2 regions of the Streptomyces sp. NPDC021225 genome follow, and region 2 is predicted to be linked to the other one. Evidence: riboswitches for the same ligand, from Rfam matches in the RefSeq annotation. Region 2 holds a riboswitch; the other holds the start of a gene.
What was found. A riboswitch is a leader RNA that binds a small molecule or an ion and turns the genes downstream of it on or off. The one in region 2 is predicted to bind S-adenosylmethionine.
Positions count from the first base shown of each region.

Region 1: linked by a shared signal. The riboswitch ahead of ACH4S9_RS06065 (aminotransferase class V-fold PLP-dependent enzyme) and the one ahead of thrC (threonine synthase) in region 2 are both predicted to bind S-adenosylmethionine.

Region 1 is NZ_JBIRPV010000001.1:1,314,034-1,321,911, forward strand. Features, by position in the region: gene ACH4S9_RS06045 (c-type cytochrome) at 1-652, shown strand, start outside; gene ACH4S9_RS06050 (Rieske 2Fe-2S domain-containing protein) at 649-1,704, shown strand; gene ACH4S9_RS06055 (cytochrome bc complex cytochrome b subunit) at 1,701-3,335, shown strand; gene trpD (anthranilate phosphoribosyltransferase) at 3,533-4,606, shown strand; SAM riboswitch class IV at 4,952-5,069, shown strand; gene ACH4S9_RS06065 (aminotransferase class V-fold PLP-dependent enzyme) at 5,274-6,686, shown strand; gene ACH4S9_RS06070 (Lrp/AsnC ligand binding domain-containing protein) at 6,706-6,987, opposite strand; gene ACH4S9_RS06075 (hypothetical protein) at 7,027-7,878, opposite strand, start outside.
Region 2 is NZ_JBIRPV010000007.1:483,857-491,734, forward strand. Features, by position in the region: gene groL (chaperonin GroEL) at 1-749, opposite strand, end outside; gene ACH4S9_RS30985 (cold-shock protein) at 1,089-1,295, opposite strand; gene ACH4S9_RS30990 (MoaD/ThiS family protein) at 1,761-2,039, opposite strand; gene thrC (threonine synthase) at 2,129-3,415, opposite strand; SAM riboswitch class I at 3,434-3,578, opposite strand; gene ACH4S9_RS31000 (glucosyl-3-phosphoglycerate synthase) at 3,750-4,697, shown strand; gene ACH4S9_RS31005 (trehalose-6-phosphate synthase) at 4,754-6,214, shown strand; gene otsB (trehalose-phosphatase) at 6,420-7,271, opposite strand; partial or broken gene ACH4S9_RS31015 (DUF3263 domain-containing protein) at 7,325-7,561, opposite strand; gene ACH4S9_RS31020 (extracellular solute-binding protein) at 7,675-7,878, opposite strand, start outside.

The sequences.
Region 1 (7,878 bases), on a different contig from region 2:
GAAGCTCTACGCCGTCGGCTGCGCCAGCTGCCACGGCACCGGCGGTCAGGGTACGACCGACGGTCCGAGCCTGGTCGGCGTCGGCTCCGCCGCCGTGGACTTCCAGGTCAGCACCGGTCGTATGCCCGCGCAGCAGCCCGGCGCCCAGGTGCCGAAGAAGAAGAACATCTACTCGAACGCCGAGATCCAGCAGCTGTCCGCGTACATCGCCTCGCTCGGCCCCGGCCCGGTGACTCCGACCAAGGAGCAGTACAACCCGGCCGGCGCGGACATCGCCGAGGGCGGTGAGCTCTTCCGTACCAACTGCGCGCAGTGCCACAACTTCGTCGGCAAGGGCGGCGCCCTGACCAACGGCAAGTACGCGCCGTCCCTGGAGGGCGTGTCCGCCAAGCACCTCTACGAGGCCATGCAGACCGGCCCGCAGAACATGCCCTCCTTCCCGGACACCACGCTGCCGGAGGAGAAGAAGAAGGCCATCATCGCGTACCTGGACACGGTCAACAGCGACAAGACCGCGACCCCCGGCGGTATGGAGATCGGCGGCCTGGGCCCGGTGAGTGAGGGTCTGTTCGGCTGGGTCTTCGGCATGGGGGCCATGATCGCCCTGACCATCTGGGTCGCCGCCCGGACCGCAAAGGCCAAGAAGTCATGAGTAGCCACGACATTTCACAAACAGAAGACAACCTGCCACACGGGCAGGGCGAGGGCGGCGCGGTAGAGACGGCGGACAACCCGTTCGCCGACCCGGGTCTGCCCCCGCACGAGCACCGTCAGCAGGACATCGACGAGCGGGTCGCCAGGCGCTCCGAGCGCACGGTCGCGCTGTTCTTCACGGTCTCGATGCTGGCGACGATCGCCTTCATCGCCTCGTATGTGGCCTTCCCGGTAGACAAGATCATCTATGTCTTCCCGCTCGGCCACATCAGCGCGCTGAACTTCTCGCTCGGCCTGACCCTCGGCATCGCCCTCTTCGCCATCGGCGCGGGCGCGGTCCACTGGGCCCGCACGCTGATGTCGGACGTGGAGATCGCCGACGAGCGTCACCCGATCGAGGCCGAGCCCGAGGTCAAGGCCAAGGTCCTGGAGGACTTCCGGGCGGGCGCGGAAGAGTCCGGCTTCGGCCGGCGGAAGCTGGCCCGCAACACCCTCTTCGGCGCGCTGGCCCTGGTGCCGCTCTCCGGCCTGGTGCTGCTGCGCGACCTCGGCCCGCTGCCGGGCGACAAGCTCCGGCACACCAAGTGGGCCAAGGGCAAGCGCCTGATGAACTACAACACGGGTGGGGCGCTGCGCCCCGAGGACATCTCGGTCGGTTCGCTCACCTTCGCCATGCCCGAGGGCATGAGCGAGGCGGACCACGACTTCCAGACGCAGATCGCCAAGGCGGCCCTGATGCTGGTCCGGCTCCAGCCGGAGAACATCAAGGACAAGCGCGAGCTGGACTGGTCGCACGACGGCATCGTGGCGTTCTCGAAGATCTGCACCCACGTCGGCTGCCCGATCAACCTGTACGAGCAGCAGACGCACCACGTCCTGTGCCCCTGTCACCAGTCGACGTTCGACCTCTCCGACGGCGGCCGCGTGATCTTCGGCCCGGCCGGGCACGCCCTGCCGCAGCTGCGGATCGGCGTCAACAAGGACGGTTACCTCGAAGCCAAGGGCGACTTCGCGGAGCCCGTCGGTCCTGCTTACTGGGAGCGCGGATGAGTACTGCAACTGAGACGCAGGCGCGGGGCCGCAAGGCCCCCGCGGGCGAGCGCGTCGCCGACTGGGCGGACGGCCGGCTGGGCATCTACAGCCTGGCCAAGGCCAACATGCGCAAGATCTTCCCGGACCACTGGTCCTTCATGCTGGGTGAGGTCGCGCTCTACAGCTTCATCATCATCATCCTCACGGGTGTGTATCTGACGCTGTTCTTCCACCCCAGCATGGAAGAGGTCGTCTACCACGGTCCGTACGTCCCGATGCAGGGCGTGCGGATGTCCGAGGCGTTCGCCTCGACGCTCGACATCAGCTTCGAGGTGCGCGGCGGTCTGCTCATCCGGCAGATCCACCACTGGGCCGCGCTGATCTTCCTCGCCGCGATGTTCGTGCACATGATGCGCGTCTTCTTCACCGGCGCGTTCCGCAAGCCGCGTGAGATCAACTGGCTGTTCGGCTTCCTGCTGTTCTTCCTCGGCATGCTGACCGGCTTCACCGGCTACTCGCTCCCCGACGACCTGCTCTCCGGCACCGGTCTGCGGTTCATCGAGGGCGTGTTCCTGTCGATCCCGGTCGTCGGCACCTACATCTCGATGTTCGTGTTCGGCGGCGAGTTCCCCGGGATGGACCTGATCCCCAGGCTCTACCCGGTCCACGTCCTGCTGCTGCCGGGCATCATGCTCGGCCTGCTGGTGGCGCACCTGATCCTGGTCTTCTACCACAAGCACACGCAGTACCCCGGGCCCGGCAAGACCGAGAAGAACGTCGTCGGCATGCCTCTGCTGCCGGTCTACATGGCCAAGGCGGGCGGGTTCTTCTTCCTGGTCTTCGGTGTGATCGCGATCCTCTCCGCGGTCGCCACCATCAACCCGATCTGGGCCATCGGCCCGTACCGCCCGGACCATGTGTCCACCGGCGCCCAGCCCGACTGGTACATGGGCTTCGCCGAGGGTCTGGTCCGTGTGATGCCCGGCTGGGAGATCACCCTGTGGGGCCACACGCTGGTCCTGGGCGTGTTCATCCCGATCGTGCTGTTCCCGCTGGTCCTGTTCGCGATCGGGGTCTACCCCTTCATCGAGTCCTGGATCACCGGCGACAAGCGCGAGCACCACATCCTGGACCGCCCGCGCAACGCCCCGACCCGTACCGCCTTCGGCGTCGCCTGGCTGACCGCGTACTTCGTGATGCTGATCGGTGGTGGTAACGACCTGTGGGCCACCCACTTCCATCTGTCGATCAACGCCATCACGTGGTTCGTCCGGATCGGCTTCTTCGTCGGCCCGGTGCTGGCCTTCATCATCACCAAGCGGATCTGCCTGGGTCTCCAGCGGCGCGACAAGGACAAGGTGCTGCACGGGCGCGAGACCGGCATCATCAAGCGGCTGCCGCACGGCGAGTTCATCGAGGTGCACGCGCCGCTCTCGCAGGAGGACCTGCACATGCTCACCCAGCATGAGCAGCCCAAGGCGCTCGAGGTCGGCCCCGAGGTCGACGAGAACGGTGTGCGCCGGAAGATAAAGCGGTCGGAGAAGCTCCGGGCCAAGCTGTCCAAGGGCTACTACGGCGGGGACAACGTCATCCCCAAGCCGACCGCCGAGGAGTACAAGGAGATCACCAGCGGCCACGGCCACCACTGATCCCCTTCAGCGAACACCTCAGCTGTACGCCACACACCCCAGGGCCCCGGCCCGGACCACACGGTCCGGCCCGGGGCCCCGGGCCGTTTTCGTACCGCTCCGGTCCGCGCCGATGGGGCCGATAGGCTTGCCGGGGGCCGTCGCACAGCCGAGCTATGAGGCCCCAGCCCTGACCAGCCGAGTTCCAGGAGCGGACCATGGACGTTGTGACCCCAGCCGGAGGCGACAACCGCGCGACGGCCCGCACCTGGCCGGACGTACTCGACTCGCTGCTGCTCGGCCAGGACCTCACCGCCGACGACACCGCCTGGGTCATGGACCGGATCATGCGCGGCGAGGCCAGCGACGCGCAGATCGCCGGCTTCGCGGTCGCGCTGCGCGCCAAGGGCGCGACGGTGGCGGAGGTGTCCGGGCTGGTCCGGATCATGTACGAGCACGCGAACGTGATCGAGGTGCCCGGGCCGACCGTCGACATCGTGGGCACGGGCGGCGACCGCGCCAAGACCGTCAACATCTCCACGATGTCGGCGCTCGTGGTGGCGGGCACCGGGGCCAAGGTGGTCAAGCACGGCAGCCGCGCCTGGTCCTCCGCCAGCGGCTCCTCCGACGTCCTCGGCAAGCTCGGCGTCAATCTGGACCTGTCCCCGGCGCGCGTGGCCGAGGTCGCCGAGGAGGCCGGCATCACCTTCTGCTTCGCGGCGCACTTCCACCCCGCGCTGCGCCATGTCGGGACCGCGCGCAGCGACCTCGGCATCGCCACCATCTTCAACTTCCTCGGCCCGCTGACCAACCCCGCCCGGGTGCGCGCCCAGGCCACCGGGGTCGCCGACATCCGCATGGCGCCCATCCTGGCCGGGGTGCTCGCCGAGCGCGGCTCCTCCGCGCTGGTCGTCCGCGGCGACGACGGCCTGGACGAACTGACCATCACCTCCACCTCCCAGGTGTGGGTGGTCGAGGGCGGCACCGTCCGTCAGGAGACCTTCGACCCGCGCGACGTCGGCATCGAACTGGCCCCGGTGGAGTCCCTGCGCGGCGCCGACGCGTCGTACAACGCGGATGTCGCGCGGCGGCTGCTGGCGGGGGAGCGCGGCCCCGTACGGGACGCGGTGCTGCTCAACTCGGCCGCGGGGCTGGTCGCGCTGGAGGGCGGGACGGGCGGCAAGCCGCTGCCCGAGCGGATCGCGGCGGGCATGGAGAAGGCGGCGGAGTCCATCGACTCGGGCGCGGCGCGGGCGGCGCTGGAGCGGTGGGTTCTGGCCACGAACGCGTAGCGCCCTGCGGCGGGCGGTCTGGGTGCAGCCTCCGCCCGGGTCCGGCGGGGCCGCCCCCCGGCCCCGCGCCTGCGACGGGCGCTTCCCCTACCCGCCCCTTCCCGCAGCATCGAGATGCGGCTCCGCCGCGTGAGGGGGCAAGCCTCCGGACCCCCGGACGCCCTTCGGGCGTGTCCTCAATCGCCGGACGGGCTGACAGCCCGTCCGGCGATTGAGGACCGGGGTCCGGGGCGGAGCCCCGGTTCGGGAAGGGGCGGGGCGGGGACAAGGCACGCCGCAGGCGGAGTTGTCCGTATCGCGGACAGGGGGTTCGGGCTTCGGGCGGGCGTGGCATACTCCTGCGCAGGTCACGAGCGACAGCGACTTCGGCCCCGGCCCGCTGTCCGGCAACCCTCCGTCCGTGGCGGGGTGCCCCGGGTGATGACCAGGCCGCAGGCAGCGAGGTCTGCGGCAAGCGCGGACCCCTCGCGAAAACCAGGGGTCCTGGTCGTCGAGGGAGTTCTTCCGTGATGCAGCGAATGCGCTAGGGCCGACGGCCCCTTCTTCCCCTCAACCGGCGCGGTGCCGACTTCGCCCGCGCGTTGAGCTTCTTTCCGCGTGCCCGACGGCGGGCTGCCGCACGCACGCGTGACGCATTCAACTCTTCGCCCTCCCGGGAGACTTCGCCATGTCCGCGACCGCTGCTGCTGCCGCCACCGCCACCCACACCCCGCTGCCCGTCCTCGGCCGGGACGTCCTGGTCCCGCTCGTCACGGGCGGCGAGGTCGACTACGCCGCACTCGACTACGCCGCCAGCGCCCCCGCCCTCCAGCGGGTCTGGGACGACATCGCGGCCTACGCCCCGTACTACGGCAGCGTGCACCGCGGCGCCGGCTATCTCTCGCAGCTGTCCACCGATCTGTTCGAGAACAGCCGCAAGGAGGTGGCCGCCTTCCTCGGCTGCCGCCCCGACGACCAGGTGGTCTTCACCCGCGCCACCACCGACTCGCTCAACCTGCTCGCCGCCGCGCTGCCGCAGGGCACCCGGGTGTTCGTGTTCGAGACCGAGCACCACGCCTCGCTGCTGCCGTGGCAGCAGCGGGAGGGCATCGAGGTCGGCTATCTGAGCGCGCCGCGCTCCCCGCGGCAGGCCGTGGAGACGCTGGAGCGGGCGCTGGCCGCGTGGCGAGCGGACGACCAGGAGGCTGACACGGGCGCGGGCGCGGGCGCGGCGCTGGTGTGTGTGACCGGTGCGTCGAATGTGACTGGTGAGCTGTGGCCGGTGCGGGAGCTGGCGGAGGTGGCCCATGCGCATGGCGCCCGTATCGTGCTGGACGCGGCCCAGCTGGCCCCGCACCACCCCGTGGACATCGCCGCCCTGGACGTCGACTGGGTCGCGTTCTCCGGGCACAAGCTGTACGCGCCGTTCGGGGCGGGCGTGCTGGCGGGGCGCGCGGACTGGCTGCGCGCGGCCCGGCCGTATCTCGCGGGCGGCGGGGCCAGCCGCAAGGTGGCCCTCAGCGTCCGAGAGGGAGTCGGCGAGGTGGAGGTGGAGTGGCACACCACCGAGGCCCGGCACGAGGCCGGCTCGCCGAACGTCATCGGGGCGTACGCGATCGCGTCGGCCTGCAAGGCGCTGACCGAGGCCGGGTTCGAGTCCCTGGTGGCCCGGGAGCGGCGGCTGATCGCCAAGGTCCGTGAGGGGCTGGCCGAGGTGGACGAGGTGAGGGTGCTGTCGCTGTTCGGCGACGACGCCCCCCGGGTGGGGGTCATCTCCTTCGTGGTGGAGGGCTGGAACAGCTCGCACTTCGCGGCCGCCCTCTCCGCGGAGTACGGCATCGGCGTGCGCGACGGCCTGTTCTGCGCGCATCCGCTGGTGCGCACCCTGCTGGGCGGCGAGCCCGGGGAGGCGGGCGAGTGCGGGGCCCCGGAGACCGCGCCGGGGGAGCGGTCGCTGAACGCGATCCGGGTCAGCTTCGGCGCGGGCACCCCCGACGAGCACGTCGAGCGGTTCGTGGGCGCGGTGAAGGAGCTGGTCCGGGACGGCGCGAAGTGGAGCTACCGCACCGAGGACGGGCGCTGCGTCCCGGACCGCGGCTGAACCGCGAAGGGGCGCGAACTCAGCCGTCGAGGCCGATCGCGAAGGCCGCCTCGAGGTCGTGCTGGGAGTAGGTGCGGAAGGCGATGTGGGTCTCGGTGGAGGCCACGCCGGGCACCTTGCTGATCCGGCCCGGGATGACGTCCGCGAGGTCGTCGTGCCGGGCCACCCGCACCATCGCGATCAGGTTGTGCGCCCCGGTGACCGAGTAGACCTCGCTCACGCCGTCGATCGCGGCGATCCTCTCGGCGATCTCGGGGATCTGGTCCACGTCGGTCTTGATGAGCACGATCGAAGTGATCACGGCTGGCTTTCTCCCTCGCTGGTGACTGCCCCGCTCACTCTAAGACTTGATCCGTAACTCACCAAAGGGTGAGCTGTGGACTGCGGCCGGGGCGGGGACCAGGCTTTCCGGCGTGGTCACGCGGGCGTGACTCATCCGGGGTCGCTCGGTTCCGCCGTCCGGCGGTTCGGGGAGCAGAGGTTTCACGGTGTTGCCGTGGGACTGCCACGCGACCCGACCGCCGGGGCGGTTTCGGGCTCGGTGTGGTTGACTCCCGCAGCGCTTCTTCCAGCGCTTGTGAACATGTGATCTGTGCGTGCCGGGACGCGGCGGTGTCCAGGTACGCGGTCTTGGGGTCGTCCACATCTGCGAAGCGGACGAACGGGGCCAGGCGGCGGATACGAGGTCACGCTTGCCGACCAGGCCGCACGCGCCGCACTTGTGTGCGCGGTCGCGGAGGGTCTTGTTGACGCGCTCGCCGCACAGGCAATGCTGGGACAGGGCTGTTGACCAGGTGGAGGCCCGGACGAGCCTGCCCCCGGCCGCGTCGCACTCCACCGCGAGGGCGGAGATCAGCATGCCCGGCGTGGTCTGCGACAGGCGCTTGCCCCACAGCCGGTACCACATGTGGATGTCGCAGTCCTCGACCACGAGCACAGGGCCATGGGCGGCGATGATCTCCCGCGCCACGGTGCGGGCGCGATCGCGCCGGTGCTCGGCCAGCGAGGCGGCATACTCGGCCTGGCGGGCGCGCTGCTCCCGGTAGTGGGCGGACAGCCGGTCACGCCGGAACGCCTGCTGGGGAAGCCCATCGGCGCGGGCGGTGCGGTCACCACCGGGCACGGTCACCATCTTGGGCTTCAGCCCGTTCTCGGCTCGGCGGGCGGCGCGGGCCGCCTGCTTCTTCGACAG
Region 2 (7,878 bases):
TCGGCGATGATCAGCAGCGGCTTGCCCGACTGCATGACCTTCTCCAGCAACGGGAGGAGGTCCTTCACGCTGGTGATCTTCGAGTTGACGATCAGGATGTACGGGTCGTCGAGCGACGCCTCCATACGCTCCATGTCGGTGGCGAAGTACGGGGAGATGTAGCCCTTGTCGAAGCGCATGCCCTCGGTGAGCTCAAGCTCGAGCCCGAAGGTCTGCGACTCCTCGACGGTGATGACGCCTTCCTTGCCGACCTTGTCCATCGCCTCGGCGATGAGCTCGCCGATCTGGGTGTCGGCGGCGGAGATGGAGGCGGTGGAGGCGATCTGCTCCTTGGTCTCCACGTCCTTGGCCTGCTCGAGCAGCTGGGCGGAGACGGCCTCGACGGCCTTCTCGATGCCGCGCTTGAGGGCCATCGGGTTGGCGCCCGCGGCGACGTTCCGCAGGCCCTCCTTGACCAGCGCCTGGGCGAGGACGGTCGCGGTCGTCGTGCCGTCACCGGCGACGTCGTCCGTCTTCTTCGCGACCTCCTTGACCAGCTCGGCGCCGATCTTCTCGTACGGGTCCTCGAGTTCGATCTCCTTGGCGATGGAAACACCATCGTTGGTGATCGTGGGGGCGCCCCACTTCTTCTCGAGGACGACGTTGCGACCCTTGGGGCCGAGGGTGACCTTGACGGCGTCGGCGAGCTGGTTCATCCCGCGCTCGAGGCCGCGCCGCGCCTCCTCGTTGAACGCGATGATCTTGGCCATGTGAAGTGGTCCTCCCAAGACGGGGTGGATTGCTCCGGACCGCGCCTGGCGCCCGCGACGGACGGCCTGTCTGCCCCGCGGTTCCTTGCCCCGCGTGGCCTGACGGACCTCACCGACCCGATCCTTCTGTCACTCTCACCTTCAGAGTGCTAACGCCAATGATTAGCACTCGACCCCTGAGAGTGCAAGCGTGAGTGGGGTGACAGCTTGGGACAAGGCGGTCGTGAGCGGCCATCGGCGCACAGGTCAACACCCATGTGAACACGCATGTCAAAGGGCCCGTGCCCCTAGGGGGTACGAGCCCTTTGAACGGTCCAGTCAGTGCCTCGCGTCGGCGCTTCAGCCAACAGCCACGCGGACCATGTCCGCCTGCGGCCCCTTCTGGCCCTGCGAGATCTCGAACTCGACCCGCTGGCCTTCTTCGAGGGTGCGGTAACCGTCCATCTGGATCGCGCTGTAGTGGACGAACACGTCCGCACCACCGTCGACCGCGATGAAGCCGTACCCCTTCTCCGCGTTGAACCACTTGACGGTGCCCTGAGCCATTCCTAACTCCCCTATTGCTGGCCCCTGCGCAGGACCGCACTCCGCGGACCCGGGTCAGACCTCACCCCCCGGTCGTGGGGGGTGTGCGCCGGAACGCGTCGACCGCCGCTGAATGTATCTGTCCCACTGCCCTGTGCAACAGGTCAATCGGACGAGAATTCTGGCGACGGTCGATCGGTAATAAGTGGAGAATTCCCGTGAATTCCGGGCAAGTCGGGCCAGGCATAAGGGAATCAACCCGACAATTCACGCGCACACTTTACGCACAAGTTGACGAGTTCTCATATGCGGCCGCCCATGAGGCCAACAGAAGGGGAACGGCTCAACTGTAGCGCGATTCAACACACGGAATCGCCCGGTCCGTTTCTATCAGGACCGGGCGATTCCGTTTACCTCGGGGGTACGGCCGGCTCACATCGGCCCGCGGCGGGGCCACAACCGGCCTGTGGCGGGGGAGCGACCGGCTCAGCAGCCGCCCGCGACCGCCGGAATGATCGAGACACCGGCGCCGTCCGGAGTCGCGGTCTCCAGGCCCTCGGAGAAGCGAACGTCGTCGTCATTGACGTAGACATTGACGAAACGGCGCAGCTTGCCGGTGTCGTCCAGGACGCGGGCCGCAATGCCCTGGTGATTCCGGTCCAGGTCCGCGAGGACCTCGGAGAGGGTCGCGCCCTCGGCACTGACCTCGGCCTGCCCGCCGGTGTAGGTGCGCAGGATGGTGGGGATCCGGACATTGACGCTCATGAGGGTTTCACCTTCCAAGGGAACTGCTGCGGGGGGCGAGGGCGAATTCGAGGGGCGAATTCAAGCCAGCTGGTTTGAGCGGGCCCGATTCAGGCCAGACCAGCTTCGCGGAACGCGTCGAGGCTGGGGCGGATCACCGCCGTGGGTCCACTCGTCGGGGCGACCGCGTCGAGCGTCTTGAGGCCGTCGCCGGTGTTGAGCACGACGGTGGTGAGGGTGGGGTCCAGCACCCCGTTCTCGAGCAGCTTCCTCGTCACGCCCAGGGTCACCCCGCCGGCGGTCTCCGCGAAGATCCCCTCCGTACGGGCCAGCAGCTTGATCGCGTCCACGATCTGCTCGTCGTTCACGTCCTCCACCGCCCCGCCCGTGCGGCGCGCGATGTCCAGTACATACGGCCCGTCCGCCGGGTTGCCGATGGCCAGCGACTTGGCGATGGTGTTCGGCTTCTGCGGCCGCACCACGTCCTGGCCCGCCTTGAAGGCGGTGGAGACCGGGGAGCAGCCCTCGGCCTGGGCGCCGAAGATCTTGTACGGCTTGTCCTCGACCAGGCCGAGCTCGATGAGCTCCTTCAGCCCCTTGTCGATCTTCGTCAGCTGCGAGCCCGAGGCGATCGGGATGACGAGCTGGTCCGGCAGCCGCCAGCCGAGCTGTTCGCAGATCTCGTACGCGAGGGTCTTGGACCCCTCCGCGTAGTACGGGCGGAGGTTGACGTTGACAAAGCCCCAGCCCTCGCCCGCCGGGTCGCCGATCAGCTCGCTGCAGAAGCGGTTGACGTCGTCGTAGGTGCCCTCGATGGCGACCAGGTCACCGCCGTAGATCGCGGCCATGACGACCTTGCCCTGCTCCAGGTCGTGCGGGATGAAGGTGCAGGAGCGCAGGCCCGCGCGGGCGGCCGCGGCGCCGACCGCGCCCGCGAGGTTGCCGGTGGAGGAGCAGGAGAGGGTGGTGAAGCCGAAGGCGCGGGCGGCCTCGACGGCCTGGGCGACGACGCGGTCCTTGAAGGAGTGCGTCGGGTTCCCGGAGTCGTCCTTGATGTGCAGCTCGCCGGTCACGCCCAGCTCGCGGGCGAGGTTGTCGGCCTTCACCAGCTTGGTGAACCCGGGGTTGATGTTGGGCTTGTCGGCCACGTCCGCCGGGACGGGCAGCAGCGGGGCGTAGCGCCAGATGTTGTTCGGGCCCGCCTCGATCCGCCGGCGCAGCCCCTCCGGGTCGCCGGTCGGCAGGTCGTACGCGACCTCGAGCGGCCCGAAACACTCCACACAGGCGAAAATGGGGCCGAGGGGGAAACGCTCACCGCACTCGCGACAGGACAGTGCGACGGCGGGACCGAGCGAGACGGAAGAGGTGGTGGAGCTTTCGACAGCTTGCACAGCCATGGGAGGCGAGGCCCTTTCTCCTCATCTTCCTCACGGCGCATCTCGCCGCGAGCCGGAATTGGCACCTTCCCGAGCCGGGGCCCCGCTTCGCGTAGAACGCAGGACCGGCTGGAGGGTTGCCGGGGCTTCAACGGGCCGTTCCCTCTGCCCCTCTGGATGAGCGGTATGACGCCGGGCACAGCGCGGCGTTTTTGTCGCACGCGGACCCCCGACATACGACGGTCACGTGCGTTGTTCAAGACTGTAACCGAAGGCCTGGATGGTTGAGATAGTCGTCCGAGGCGCGAGATGGGTCACAGCTGACGCGCGCCAGGCACAACAGGGAGGCATGGCCGTGCTGGAAGAGGTGGAACGCTGGCTGAAGGAGCGGTCCTGGTCCGCCGGCGACCGTCCGCTCGACCGCCTGCTGGCCGCCAAGCGCGCCACGGGCAGGACCGTGAGCGTCGTCCTGCCCGCCCTCAACGAGGAGGCGACGGTCGGCGAGATCGCCGCGGCCATCCGCCGCGAGCTGATGGGCGAGGCCGCCCCGCTGGTCGACGAGCTGGTGGTGATGGACTCCGGGTCCACCGACCGCACCGCCGAGGTCGCCGCGGCGGCCGGTGCGAGGGTGGTGCACCGCGACGCCGTGCTGCCCGAGCTGCCCACGCTGCCCGGCAAGGGCGAGGTGCTGTGGCGCTCGCTGCTGGCGACCAGCGGCGACATCATCTGCTTCATAGACGCCGACCTGCGGGAATTCGACGCGCGCTTCGTCTCCGGGATCGTCGGCCCGCTGCTGACCGACCCGGACGTACACCTGGTCAAGGGGATGTACGACCGGCCGCTCGGCAACGCCTCCGGCCAGGGCGGGCGGGTCACCGAGCTGGTCGCCCGGCCGCTGCTCAATCTGCACTGGCCGCAGCTGGCCGGTTTCGTACAGCCGCTCGGCGGCGAGTACGCGGCGCGCCGCTCGCTGCTGGAGCGGCTGCCCTTCCCCGTCGGATACGGGGTGGAGCTGGCCATTCTCATCGACTCGCTGCACACGGTCGGACTCGGCGCGCTCGCCCAGGTCGACCTCGGCGTGCGCAAACACCGCCACCAGGACCCGCAGGCGCTCGGCCGGATGGCGGCCACGATCTACCGCACGGCCCAGCTGCGGCTGGCGCGCGGGCATCTGGTGCGGCCGCGGCTGACCCAGTTCGACCGGGACGAGGGCGGTTTTGTGGCGCGGACGAGCGCCGTGGACACGGAGGAGCGGCCGCCGATGATCGAGATCCCGGAGTACGCGGAGCGGCGGGCGGCGTGAGGGGGAAGAAACCGCACGCACGTTTGCGCGACGCGTGGGATGGCTAGGTACGCGACATGGCCTCTGAGCACACTGCTGCACAGGTCCTCGTCGCGTCCAACCGCGGCCCGGTCTCGTACGCCCTGCGGGAGGACGGGTCGCTTGCCCCCAAGCGCGGCGGCGGCGGGCTGGTCTCCGGCCTCAGCGCCATAGGGCCGGACGCCGGCGCGGTGTGGGTCTGCGCGGCGCTGGGCGACGGCGACCGCGAGGCGGCCCGGCGGGCCGGGCCCGGCCATCTGGACCCGGGCGACACCGGCGGACAGCTGGTGCGGATGCTCGACATCGCGCCGGAGATCTTCGACGCCGCGTACAACGGCATCGCGAACTCGGTGCTGTGGTTCGTCCACCACCTGCTCTACCAGACGCCGCTGGAGCCGGTCTTCGGCGCGGAGTTCCGCGCCCAGTGGGACGCCTACCGGACGTACAACGCGGCCTTCGCGGACGCCCTCGCCCAGGAGGCCGCCGACGGCGCCGCCGTGCTGATCCAGGACTACCACCTGGCGCTGGTGCCAGGACTGCTCCGCGAGCGCCGGCCGGACCTGCGGATCGGCCATTTCTCGCACACCCCCTGGGCGCCCCCGGACTACTACCGGCTGCTGCCGGACGACGTGGCGGCGGACGTGCTGCGCGGCATCCTGGGCGGCGACCGCGCCGCGTTCCTCACCGAGCGCTGGGCCCTGGCCTTCGCCGACTGCGCCGCGGCCGTGCTCGGCGCGGAGGTGGTGCGGGACGGCCCGCGGCTGTCCGTGCGCCTCGAGGGGCGCGAGACCCGGCTGGGCGTGCACGGCCTCGGCGCGGACGCGGATTTCCTGCGGAAGCGGTCCCGGGCCGCGGACGTCGACGAGCGGCTGACGGCCCTGCGCGCGCAGATCGGCCCCGGGCGCAAGACCGTCGTCCGGGTGGACCGCACCGAGCTGTCCAAGAACATCGTCCGCGGGCTGCTGGCCTACCGGCGGCTGCTGGAGACCCGCCCCGAGTGGCGGGAGCGCGTGGTGCACGTGGCCTTCGCCTACCCCTCCCGCCAGGACCTGGCCGTCTACCGCGACTACACGGACGAGGTGCGGCGGGTCGCCGACGCGATCAACGCCGACTACGGCACGGAAGGCTGGCAGCCGGTCGCCCTCCATGTGAAGGACGACTTCGCGCGGTCGCTCGCGGCCTACCGGCTGGCGGACGTGGCCCTGGTCAACCCGATCCGGGACGGGATGAACCTGGTCGCCAAGGAGGTGCCGGTGGTCTCCGAGCAGGGGTGCGCGCTGGTGCTCTCGCGGGAGGCCGGGGCGTACGCGGAGCTGGGCGCCGACGCGCTGGTGGTGAACCCGTACGACATCGAGGCGACGGCGCGGGCGCTGCACGAGGCGCTGTCGATGGGGGACGGCGAGCGGGCGGAGCGCACGAAGCGGCTGGCCGCGGCGGCGACTGCGCTGCCGCCCGCGCAGTGGTTCCTCGCGCAGCTGCGCGAGCTGACGGATGTCTGACGCCTGCGGCGGGCCTTGTCCCCTACCCGCCCCTTCCCGCAACCGGGGGCAAGCCCCCGGACCCCCGGACGCCCTTCGGGCGTGTCCTCAAGCGCCGGACGGGCTGGACTAAGCCCGCCCGGCGCTTGAGGGCAAAGCACAGCCAGCCCGTCCGGCGTTTGAGGACCGGGGTCCGGGGCGGAGCCCCGGTTCGGGAAGGCGCGAGCTAGCGGTCCTCGACCGCCGCGGCCAGCGCCGTCAGCAGGGCGACGACACCCGCGGGGCCGTCGACCACCAGGTCGGCCCGCTGGGCCAGCTCGGTGACCTCGCTGCTGCCGCTGCACACCAGCACCCCCGGCACCCCCTGCGCCCTCAACCGCTCCACCGCCGCGAACGCGGCCAGGTCCCCCAGGTCGTCGCCCGCGTACAGCACCGCCGAGGCCCCGGTCTCGCGTACGTGCTCGGTGAGGGCGACACCCTTGTCCACGCCCGGCGGGCGCAGTTCGAGCACCAGGCGGCCGGGCTCCACGATCAACCCGTGCCGCTCGGCGAGCCGCCGCACCGGCTCGCGCAGCGCCTCGAAGGCGCCCTGCGGGTCGGCGGCGCGGCGGGTGTGGACGGCGACGGCGCGCCCCTTCTCCTCCACGGTGGCGCCGCGCGCGGCGCCGACCGCGGCGAGTACGTCCGGGATGCCGGCCTGGGCCGCCGCAACGCCCGGGTGCGGGGGCGGGGCGGTGACCTCGCGGTCGGCGGCGTCCCAGCGCTCGGCGCCGTAGTGGCCGAGGACCACGAGGTGGTCGAGGTCCGGGGCCTCGGCGAAGCCGCCGTACTCCACGGCGAGGGCGGCGGGACGGCCGGTGATCACCGCGACGGAGCCCAGCCGCGGGGCGAGTCGGGAGAGCGCGGGCACGGCGCCGGGGTGGGCGCGCGCCTGGTCGGGGTCGGGGACGATGTCGGCGAGGGTGCCGTCGAAGTCGAGTGCGACGACGGCTTCCCCGGGCCGCTGGAGGATCGCGTCGAGGCCTTCACGGCCGGCCGCTGTCGTGGGTACGGGAAGAGGGTGGCTGTGGCTGCCCATGCGGCCGACCCTATCGCCGGGGCGGGTGGGAAGGTGGGGCGATCCGGATTCGTTCAGCGGCGTCCGCGCCTCGCCTCGCGCACGCGGCGCAGGCGGTTGACGGTCACCGGGTCGTGGGCGAGGGCGCGGGGGTCGTCCAGGAGGGCGTTGAGGAGCTGGTAGTAGCGGGTCGGCGAGATGCCGAGCCGCTCGCGTATCGCACGCTCCTTGGCGCCGGGGCCCGGCCAGCCGTGCCGCTCCACGGCGAGCACGGCCCGGTCCCGCTCGGAGAGGCCGGCCGCCTCGCCGGGCGCCTCGCCCGGCCCGTCCGTACGCCCCTCCCTACGCTCATCCGTACGCTCGTCCCCGTACTCGCTCTCGCCGCGCCCGTCCCCCTGCGCGTCCTGCCCGCCGTGCTCCATCGCTAGCTCGCCGCGCTCTCCATCGCGTCGGCCTCGCGCTGGACCTCGCTGAGCACGCCCGCCGGGTCGCCGCCCTTGGCCACCGCCGCGCCGATCTTGTTCTTCAGGTTCTGGTTGACCGTCGCCCAGGAGGTCTTGTCCACCGGGTAGAACTGCGCCGTCCCCAGCTCGTCGAGGAACTTCCACAGCCGCTTGTACTGGGTCTC